3 regions of the Ureibacillus chungkukjangi genome follow, and region 1 is predicted to be linked to each of the others. Evidence: riboswitches for the same ligand, from Rfam matches in the RefSeq annotation. Region 1 holds a riboswitch; each other region holds the start of a gene.
The links. Region 1 has a riboswitch for lysine ahead of LG296_RS09235 (transporter substrate-binding domain-containing protein). Riboswitches for the same ligand answer to the same signal wherever they lie in the genome.

Region 1 (3,286 bases):
ATGAAATATCGCATTAAACATACTAGCACTTTTAAATATGATACACCAGTTGAACAATCATTAAATACGGTTCGTTTAAAGCCTAGAAATAATGAATGTCAACGCCTATTATCCTATCATCTTAAAATCTCCCCCAATTCAATGACAAAGGATTATATCGATATATGGAAAAATTCAACATCTAGTTTTTATATACCAGAAAAACATGAAGAGCTAAGCATCATTTCATCATCAATTGTAAGCGTTCAAAGATCACCTTATTTATATCAAATTGAATATTCTAAGGAAATGATGGAAATTTTCCATTCACCACTTTTTCAGGATCACTACCGTCCATATCTCACTACAACTAATTATACGAGGCTAGAAAAAAGACAACTTGAAGAAATTTTAAAAACTATTGGAGAGCCTATTAACCCTATTCGATTTTCTTGCGATCTTATGACCTACCTGTACATGAATTTGAATTATGATCAGATGGCAACTAATGTAAATACAACAGCTGCCGAGGCTTTTGCTATAAAGGCCGGCGTGTGTCAGGACTTTACCCATATTATGTTAGGAGTTTTAAGGCACTTTAATATACCTGCTCGTTATATAAGTGGTTATCTATATGTAGGTGAAGATGATAAATTAGTAGGGAATACAGCAACACACGCTTGGGTAGAGCTAATGTTACCTGGAATTGGATGGATTGGTCTTGATCCTACCAATAATGTTGAAGTACTCGATAATCATATTATTATGTGTGTCGGTAGAGATTATCAGGATGTTAGTCCAGTTGAGGGTGTATATCATGGTGGAGCCCATACTTTAAATGTGAAGGTGACTGTAAGGAAGTTAAATTAACAATAATTACTAGGTCAACAAAGTCTATTTTTCAGAATAATGAATGTTGACATGATATTGTTAGTATAGTAATATTCAAATAGTAAATTAAATATTAAAACCTCACGTTACTAGTGAGGTAGAGGCGCGATACTTAATAGTTTTTCATGGAGTTTAGAGCAAAACCATGATATGAAAAATGAGGAAATATCGCCGAAGTGTGAATGTAGGCTCTCTACTTCATGCTGGGTCTGCAGTGAATAATTGCAGGACTGTCTCAGATGGATATCCCAACCATCTGAGGTGAGCTATCTCAGTCGGGAACGTTAGAGGATTTGGGCTATATTTTTAGCGACCTAAGTTCATCTTAGGTCGCTTTTTGCATTATTTAGCTCGAAAAAGAGAGAAGGAGAGAGAGAAATGTCGAAAACACTTAAAATCTTAATGACTACATTGCTGGCAGTTGTATTACTAGCAGCTTGTGGTAAAGCTGATGAAGGGACTTCAACATCAACTTCAAATTCTAAAGAAAGCGATGTTTTTAAAGTAGGTTTAGAAGCTGGCTATGCACCGTTTAACTGGACTCAGAACGATGATTCAAATGGGGCGGTTAAAATTGAAGGCTCCCAGGAATATGCGGGTGGCTATGACGTAGAAATCGCTAAACGTGTAGCAGAAGCACTTGGTAAAGAATTAGTTATCGTTAAAACAGAATGGGATGGTTTACTACCAGCACTACAAACAGGTGTAATTGATGCAATTATTGCAGGGATGAGCCCAACTGATAAACGTAAAGAAGTAATTGATTTCTCAGATAATTATTATACAAGTCAATTTGTTATTGTAACAAAAGCAGGTGGAGCATTTGAAAATGCTAAAACTCTTGAAGATTTCGCAGGAGCAAAAATCACTTCACAGCTAAATACAACAAATTATGATGTAATTGATCAAATTCCGGATGTTAAAAAAGAAGTTGCAATGGAAAGCTTCTCACATATGCGTGTTGCTCTAGAATCAGGTGCAATTGATGGATATGTGGCTGAAAGACCAGAAGCAATCTCAGCTACAACAGCAAATCAAAATTTCAAATATGTAGAGTTAGAAAAAGGCTTTAAAACAGAAGAAGCAGATACAGCGATTGCAATCGGACTTGTAAAAGGCGATGAAAATATTGATTTAATCAATGAAACGTTAAATGCAATTTCTGAAGAAGAACGTCAACAAATTATGGATCAAGCAATTGAAAACCAACCTGCAGCACAATAGTTAAAGCGGTGAATACTGGTCACACTTTAGTGGCCAGTATCCATCTTTTAGCCAGACTTATTTTATCTTTAGAGTAAGTGTTTAGTAGAGTTAAAGGTTTTCTAAATTATTTAGGAGGATATTTATGAGTTTAGATATTATACTCTCAATATTAAAAGAGAATTGGCCAAGTTATTTACGTGGCGCATATATGACGTTATTAATTGCAGTTTTTAGTACAATTATTGGTGCTCTTATCGGATTATTTATCGGTGTAATGCACACGATTCCTCTTCGTAAGAAATCTATTAAATCTGTTATTTTAAAGATTTTTAATTTCATATTAACAGTTTATGTTGAAATCTTCCGTGGTACACCAATGATTGTACAAGCAATGGTCGTATACTATGGATTATATGCTTATGGAATAGAAATGGATCGTTTTGTTGCAGCGATCGTTGTTGTTGGGTTAAATACGGGTGCTTATATGGCTGAGTATGTGCGCGGTGGTATTGAATCGATTGATAAGGGACAATATGAGGCTGCGTCAGCTATTGGAATGGGACATTTCCAAACGATGATTCATGTCGTTTTACCTCAGGTATTCCGCAATATTCTACCGGCAACAGGGAACCAATTAATTATGAATATAAAAGACTCTGCCGTACTAAGTGTAATTAGTGTAACGGAATTATTCTTTACAACAAAATCGATTGCTGGTGCAAATTTCCGTTTTGCAGAATCCTTTATCATTACTGTTGTCATCTACTTAATCATGACTTTTGTTGCTTCTCGTCTATTACGTATTGTCGAAAAAAGAATGGATGGTCAAGATGCATATCAAGTTCAAGTTAAAAGGGAAGAGTAAATTTATTAATGGCATAAGGAGATCGTATGATGGAAAAAGTAATTGATATTAAACATCTAAATAAATCATTTGGCAGCCATGAAGTTTTAAAAGATGTAAACTTCACAGTAAAAAAAGGTGAGGTTGTTTGCTTAATTGGTTCTTCAGGCTCCGGAAAATCAACATTATTACGTTGCATTAATCTACTTGAAACACCAAGTGGCGGCGAAATTATTTATAAAGGCGAAAACATCTTAGACGACAAACACGATATTAAACAATATCGTACACATTTAGGGATGGTTTTCCAGCAGTTTAATTTATTTAACAACCACAATGTGTTGAAAAATTGTGTCGTTGGTCAGC
Region 2 (3,286 bases), 780 kb from region 1:
TTACAGAACGCTCTTTTAGGATTGAAGCGGGATTTATCGCCCAACAAATCCAATCCATAAATGGCTACTTAACTGAGTGCTATGACGAAAAAGATGAAAAACAACACCAAATCACCTTTACGGTAAAATGGGACCCAAAAGAGAAAATACAGTAAGGGAAAAATTGCTAATTTTTCAACTTCTACCCATTATTAATAAATACTTCTTCTATATAAATATAAAAGCCAATTCTTGTAAAATGAGTTCTCACAAGAATTGGCTTTTTACATCGTCACTATACTAGCGCTTCTTCTAGATTAAACTCATCGTGTAATACATTTGCAGCTCTTACCATTTCATCCTGTGGTACGACAACAGAAACTTTAATTTCCGAAGTACTAACCATTTTAACTAGGATTTTCTCTTTACATAATCGGTCAAACATTCGAGCAGCTACACCCGGATTCGAAACCATTCCCGCACCAACGATTGAAACCTTGGCTAATCCTACCTCAAAGTCGGCAAAGCTAAATCCTAGCACAGGCTTGTTCTTTTCCAATACTTTTAAAGCCTCTGCAAAGTCTTCTTTTGCAATTGAAAAAGAAACAGTTGGCTTCACCCCATCAATTACAGCCTGCACAATGATATCCACATCAATTTTATGTTCTGCAAGTGTAGTAAAGATATCAGAAAGAGACGATTGTTCATATGAATCATAACCGACTGTTAAGCGAATTATATCTGCTTCATATGCTACCCCACGAACAATTAAATTTTTCTCCATGTCAATCTCTCCCTTTATCAATGTACCTTCTTGGTTTCCTGTACTTGAGCGTACAAGTAATGGCATTTCAACTATTTTCGCAAGCTCCACTGCACGGGGGTGAATTGAATAGGAGCCAAGATTTGCAAGCTCTAGCAACTCATCATAAGTGATTTGCTTTAGCTTTCTTGCTTGGTTAACCACTGCAGAATCAGCAGTGTAAATTCCATCTTGAACCGTTAAGATTTCGACTTGTTCTGCATCAATTGCTGCTCCGATAGCGACAGCTGTTGTTTCTGTTCCTCCCTCACCCATCGATAGAATATCACGATTTCGATTAATTCCTTGCGAACCCGCAACAACTACAATTTCATCGTTGTTTAAGTGTTCTAGTATATACTCATGTTGGATACCATCTATCAAAACGTTTTGATTGGACTCAGTTACTTCAATCCCGGCTTGCCATCCATTTAGAGATTTCGCTTTTGCACCCTTCTTTTCTAAGGAAATTGCTAGTAAACTAATTGCCACCTGGCTATTTAAAGCATTGAGTGCATGGAGCTCTCTATCAGAAGGATTGTCCGATAAGATTTGGGAATATGGTAGCAGTCTATCCTCTAAAGTTTCTAGTGCTGGAACAACTGCAACGATTTGGTTGCCAGCGTTTTTTTGTTCTATTAAACTATCTGCAATTTGTTCAATTTTCTCTGGTGTTGCAAGAGAAGTACTATCAATTTTCACTACAATGCTTGGCATAAAACCACTCTCCTTTTCAAAGGCATTTTTCTTCAAGGTCAATAGTTTTTCTATTCAGATAATTCATTTCACTATTACCCGCTTTAGAATACAAAAAAGACAGTCTTCCACAAAGCGTGAAAAACTGTCTCAGCACAAACCTATCGTTACGGAACGTTCAGAGATAGCCCTCCAGAACCCTGTATTTGATTCTGACAATCTTGCATTTCTTCAATGCAAAACCAGCAAATAAATCTAGGCAATGGATTTATCACTTCGGCAAGGGACCCTTTCAACTTCTATCAACGGATTTGCCCATCCTCCAGAAAGTCTACTAATGCAGCTTGCACCTCTATCTTGTTATAACTATTAAATTAACATTATCATACAATTATTCTGTTGACAACGAATCTTTGTGGAAGTGATTATAGATGGCTGTTGCTGTTGCACTTGGAATTTGTGCCTTCATCAGCTCTTCTACAGATGACTCTTTAATTTTCTTAATAGAGCCAAAATGCTTTAGAAGCTGTTGCTTCCGTTTTGGTCCTACTCCTTCAATTTCGTCTAATACAGACTGAATCGCATGGGTTTGATGCTGCTGACGTAAAAATGTAATAGCGAAACGATGGACCTCATCTTGAATTCTTTGCAGTAAATAAAAGCCATCGCTTGTTCTTTTCATCTCGATTGGCACTGGAGGGTCACCATATAATAGCTGGGACGTATTATGCTTATTGTCCTTTGCAAGTCCTGCTATAGGTATGAATAAACCTAATTCATCCTCAATAACCTCTCGTGCGACCTCCATCTGACCTTTCCCACCATCGATAATGATTAGATCAGGTAATGGCAAGTCTTCTTTAAGAACTCGTGTATATCTGCGTCTAATAACCTCTTGCATGGCGCCATAATCATCATGCTTCGCCGTTTCACGCAATTTATATTTTCGATATTCTTTCTTCGCAGGCTTCCCATCTACAAAAACGACCATGGCTGAAACAGCATCTGTCCCATGCATATGACTGTTATCGAATGCTTCAATACGAAGGGGTGGGCTGATTTCCATAGCATCTCCCAGAGCTTCACATGCTCCAACGGTACGTTCCTCTTGACGTTCAATCAGCTGGAATTTTTCGCGGATACCAATTTGAGCATTTTTCATGGCCAAGTCGACAAGTTCCTTTTTTGAGCCACGTTTAGGAATTATTACCTTTACGTCGAGATACTTTTCCAGAAGGGCTTTGTCAATCTGAGAAGGAATGAAAATTTCCTTAGGCTTGATGTGCTCTGGAATATCATAAAATCGTCCGACAAATGTAAGAAACTCCTCTTCAGAATCTCTATAAATCGGGAAAATCGATACATCACGTTCGATTAACTTTCCTTGTCTGACAAAGAATACCTGAACACACATCCAACCTTTTTCAACAGCGTAACCAAACACATCACGGTTCGATAGATCTCCTGTTACCATTTTCTGTTTTTGCATCACTGTCTCAATATGGGTAATTTGATCTCTAAACTCTTTTGCCCGCTCAAATTCTAAATTCTCTGCTGCTTCAAGCATCTTCTTTTCAATATCTACTTTTACATCCTCGAATCCGCCATTTAAAAACCTGGAGATTTCCTCAATCATTTCATCGTAAATCTTTGGCTCAATGTCTTTTACACAGGGAGCTAAACACTGACCGAGATGGTAGTATAAGCAAACACGATCTGGAAGCCGTGCACACTTTCTTAATGGATATAACCGATCCAGGAGCTTGCGTGTTTCATTTGCTGCACCAGCATTAGGATAAGGACCGAAAT
Region 3 (3,286 bases), 1.5 Mb from region 1:
AGGCTAAAGCAGAGGCGGAAACTTTCTTCCACATTAAAAACTCATCTCCTAATTAACAAAATTCTAAATCAATAGAATTTTATCAAAAAACAAAATATAAATATAGCAATTTTTATATTTTTTTGAAAAAAGGGAGTTTTTTTACATATATTTAATATATTCTCCATTTAAATATGTATAAATTTAAAGGCTGACACAAAAAATAATTTTTGTATCAGCCCTCAGTCACTTGTATTGATTTATTTTAATTTTATTGACCTGAACGTCCTTTTAATTGTGCTTCCGCCATTTGAACAAGGCGTTTTGTAATCTCACCGCCAACTGATCCATTGGCACGTGCAGCATCTTCTGGTCCAAGGTTTACACCAAACTCTTGAGCAATTTCAAATTTCATTTGATTCATTGCTGCCTCAGCACCCGGGAAGAGTAATTTGTTTGAACTTCTTTCAGAAGCCATATCTCTCACCTCCTTCGTAAATTTAGAATGGTCTAGGAGGTGTCCTTAAATACGTTGCTAAACATTCCTACATAGTATCATTTTCCCTTGTATTAAAATAACAAAAAGAAAATAGCTTTGATTCCTTTACTCTATATAATGAAAAACTGCTTTCTACATACTTTATTTTATTGGATTCAGAAAGTAGTATAAGCTAAAAATTCTAAAAACTTACACAAAATGTATTGCATTTGGTTTAATAAAAGCGTATCATGTTAATTAATTAAATAATCACTTATTTCAAGAACTTTTGAAGTAAGGATAGAGGAGCAAAAACCATCAGTACACAGTAAGAGGATTATGAGATCCAAAGACGATTGTGGAAAGGGGAATTTGCCGAAGCTTTTGAGAATCTCATTATCTCACGAGCTGGTTCTGTTATTGAAGAAATGCAGAACTGTCATATAGATTTCTATATGGAGGGCTATCTTACGCAAGGAAATGAACTTTATTTCTTCGCAACAACGAACCCTCGTTGTTGCTTTTTTGCGTTTACTTATCTTAACGCCCTTCTCCCTCTATTTTCTTAGAAAGCTAATGGTTATCGAAATTTCGAAAACATTAGTTGCCTCAAAAGGAGAAAAGAAGCTTATGTCTTTCTTTTCTGCTAAAAAATAAAAGGATGTGGAGAAGTAATGAATTTCGGAAAAATTTTAACTGCTATGGTGACGCCATTTGATGCGTCCGGTGAAATTGATTGGAATGCTACAAAAAACTTAATTAACTATTTAATCGCTAATGGTAGTGATGGACTAGTTGTCTCGGGTACAACAGGAGAATCTCCTACTTTAAGTGAACAAGAAAAACTTGATCTATTTAGATTTACAGTAAAGGTAGTAGACGGTCGAGTACCTATTATTGCAGGCACTGGCTCTTATAATACGAGAGATTCAATTATTTTAACAAAACAAGCAGAAAATGCAGGTGTTGATGGCATCATGCTAGTAACACCATACTACAACAAGCCTTCACAGGAAGGAATGTACCAGCATTTTAAAGCAATTGCTGCAAGCACATCTTTGCCAATTGTACTTTATAATATTCCTGGCCGTAGTGCTGTAAATTTAACTCCTGAAACGGTAATTAGACTATCAGCTATTCATAATATTGTAGCGATTAAAGAAGCAAGTGGTAATCTGGATGCGATGGCTGAAATAATTGAGAAAACACCAGAAAACTTTTCTTTATATAGTGGTGATGACGGCTTAACTTTACCTACCCTATCGATTGGTGGTACTGGTGTAATATCTGTAGCGGCACACATTATCGGAAATGAAATGCAACAGATGATTCAAAAATTCCAAAATGGCAACTTAGCTGGAGCTGCAAGTGACCACCGTAAACTGTTACCAATCATGAAAGCTCTATTTGCAACACCAAACCCAACTTCAGTAAAAGCAGCATTAAATTCTAACGGGATTCAAGTCGGTGGCGTACGTTTACCAATGATTCCATTAAACAACGAAGAATTAGCTTCATTACAAGCAATATTAAATTCTTTCGAAGAAGTGAATATGTAATATATTTTAAACAGGATCCTTAATAATCCTGTTTTTTCATGACAAATTCAATTTGATTACTACAAAATTTCCTTAATATATAGCAAAAACCAGACAAAGAATAACTCAATGCTTTCTTTGTCTGGTTTGATATTGGCAGTACTAAAAACCTCTTTGGGTTATCTTTCCTCAAAATCCTTTGTAAATAACTCCCCTAGCTTTTTAATACCTTCTTCAATTTTTTCAGGAGTACTGGATGAGAAGTTTAAGCGTAGGTGCTTGATACCGTCATCTGGATTTTTACAGAAGTGAATTCCTGGAACAAAGGCGACTTTGGATTCTGATGTAGCTCTTTCAAATAAGGCGAGCACATCCGGTTCACCTGGGAGCTCTACCCATATAAATAGCCCACCTTCTGGCTTTGTGAATTTCGTTCCTTCTGGGAAGTACTTTTCAATACTCGTAATCATTGTATGTAATTTTTCAGCATACATTGCATTTATTTTTTTCAAATGGTCTGGTAATAGACCTTGCTCAAGGAATTCTGCACAAATGGCCTGCGTTAAAGTTGCAGTATGTGTATCTGCACCTTGTTTTGCTACAGTTAGCTTTTGAATGATTTCTGCCTCTGCTAATACTGTCCCCACACGTAATCCTGGAGAAATGATTTTAGCAAAGCTATTTAACAGTACAACGTGACCTGTTTGGTCGAACGTCTTAATAGCCGGTAACACTTCTCCTGAATATCTCAGATCACAATAAGGGTCGTCCTCTAAAACAATCACATTAAATTGTGAAGCTAATTCCGCAACTTTTTTACGACGCTCTAAAGGTAAAGTGCGACCTGTTGGATTTTGGAAAGTAGGAATCGTGTAAATCATCTTTGGATTATGTTCTTTTATCTTTGCTTCTAAATCTTCCATTACTAAACCATGCTCATCCATTTCAACAGGCACTGATTTTACAAAGTACTTATTGAATGTAGAAAATACCCCTAAAAATGTAGGTGACTCTACTAGCACTACATCCCCTGGCTCAAGAAAAGCATCTGCTAACAAATGGATTCCTTGAGAGGCACCAGTAGTCACAATTACATTCTCAACTGTCCCCTTTATTCCTTTTGGGTGAACAATATGTTTTAGATAGGCCTCTTTTAGAGGTTTCCAGCCCTCAGTAATTCCGTATTGTAGAATTTGGTGTCCGTTTTCTGATAGTAATTTGTCGGTAATCCCTTTAATTTCATCGATTGGGAAAGATTCATTTGCAGGACTTCCCCCACCAAATGAAATCA

Region 2: another riboswitch for lysine. It lies ahead of LG296_RS13120 (aspartate kinase); the one in region 1 lies ahead of LG296_RS09235 (transporter substrate-binding domain-containing protein).
Region 3: another riboswitch for lysine. It lies ahead of dapA (4-hydroxy-tetrahydrodipicolinate synthase); the one in region 1 lies ahead of LG296_RS09235 (transporter substrate-binding domain-containing protein).

The regions. Positions count from the first base shown of each region.
Region 1 is NZ_CP085009.1:1,865,158-1,868,443, forward strand. It holds gene LG296_RS09230 (transglutaminase family protein) at 1-849, shown strand; lysine riboswitch at 961-1,147, shown strand; gene LG296_RS09235 (transporter substrate-binding domain-containing protein) at 1,249-2,094, shown strand; gene LG296_RS09240 (amino acid ABC transporter permease) at 2,219-2,941, shown strand; gene LG296_RS09245 (amino acid ABC transporter ATP-binding protein) at 2,971-3,286, shown strand, end outside.
Region 2 is NZ_CP085009.1:2,644,492-2,647,777, forward strand. It holds gene LG296_RS13115 (YslB family protein) at 1-155, shown strand, start outside; gene LG296_RS13120 (aspartate kinase) at 275-1,498, opposite strand; lysine riboswitch at 1,655-1,840, opposite strand; gene uvrC (excinuclease ABC subunit UvrC) at 1,869-3,286, opposite strand, start outside.
Region 3 is NZ_CP085009.1:3,356,253-3,359,538, forward strand. It holds gene LG296_RS16685 (bifunctional 2',3'-cyclic-nucleotide 2'-phosphodiesterase/3'-nucleotidase) at 1-34, opposite strand, end outside; gene LG296_RS16690 (alpha/beta-type small acid-soluble spore protein) at 251-457, opposite strand; lysine riboswitch at 751-931, shown strand; gene dapA (4-hydroxy-tetrahydrodipicolinate synthase) at 1,132-2,016, shown strand; gene LG296_RS16700 (PLP-dependent aminotransferase family protein) at 2,175-3,286, opposite strand, start outside.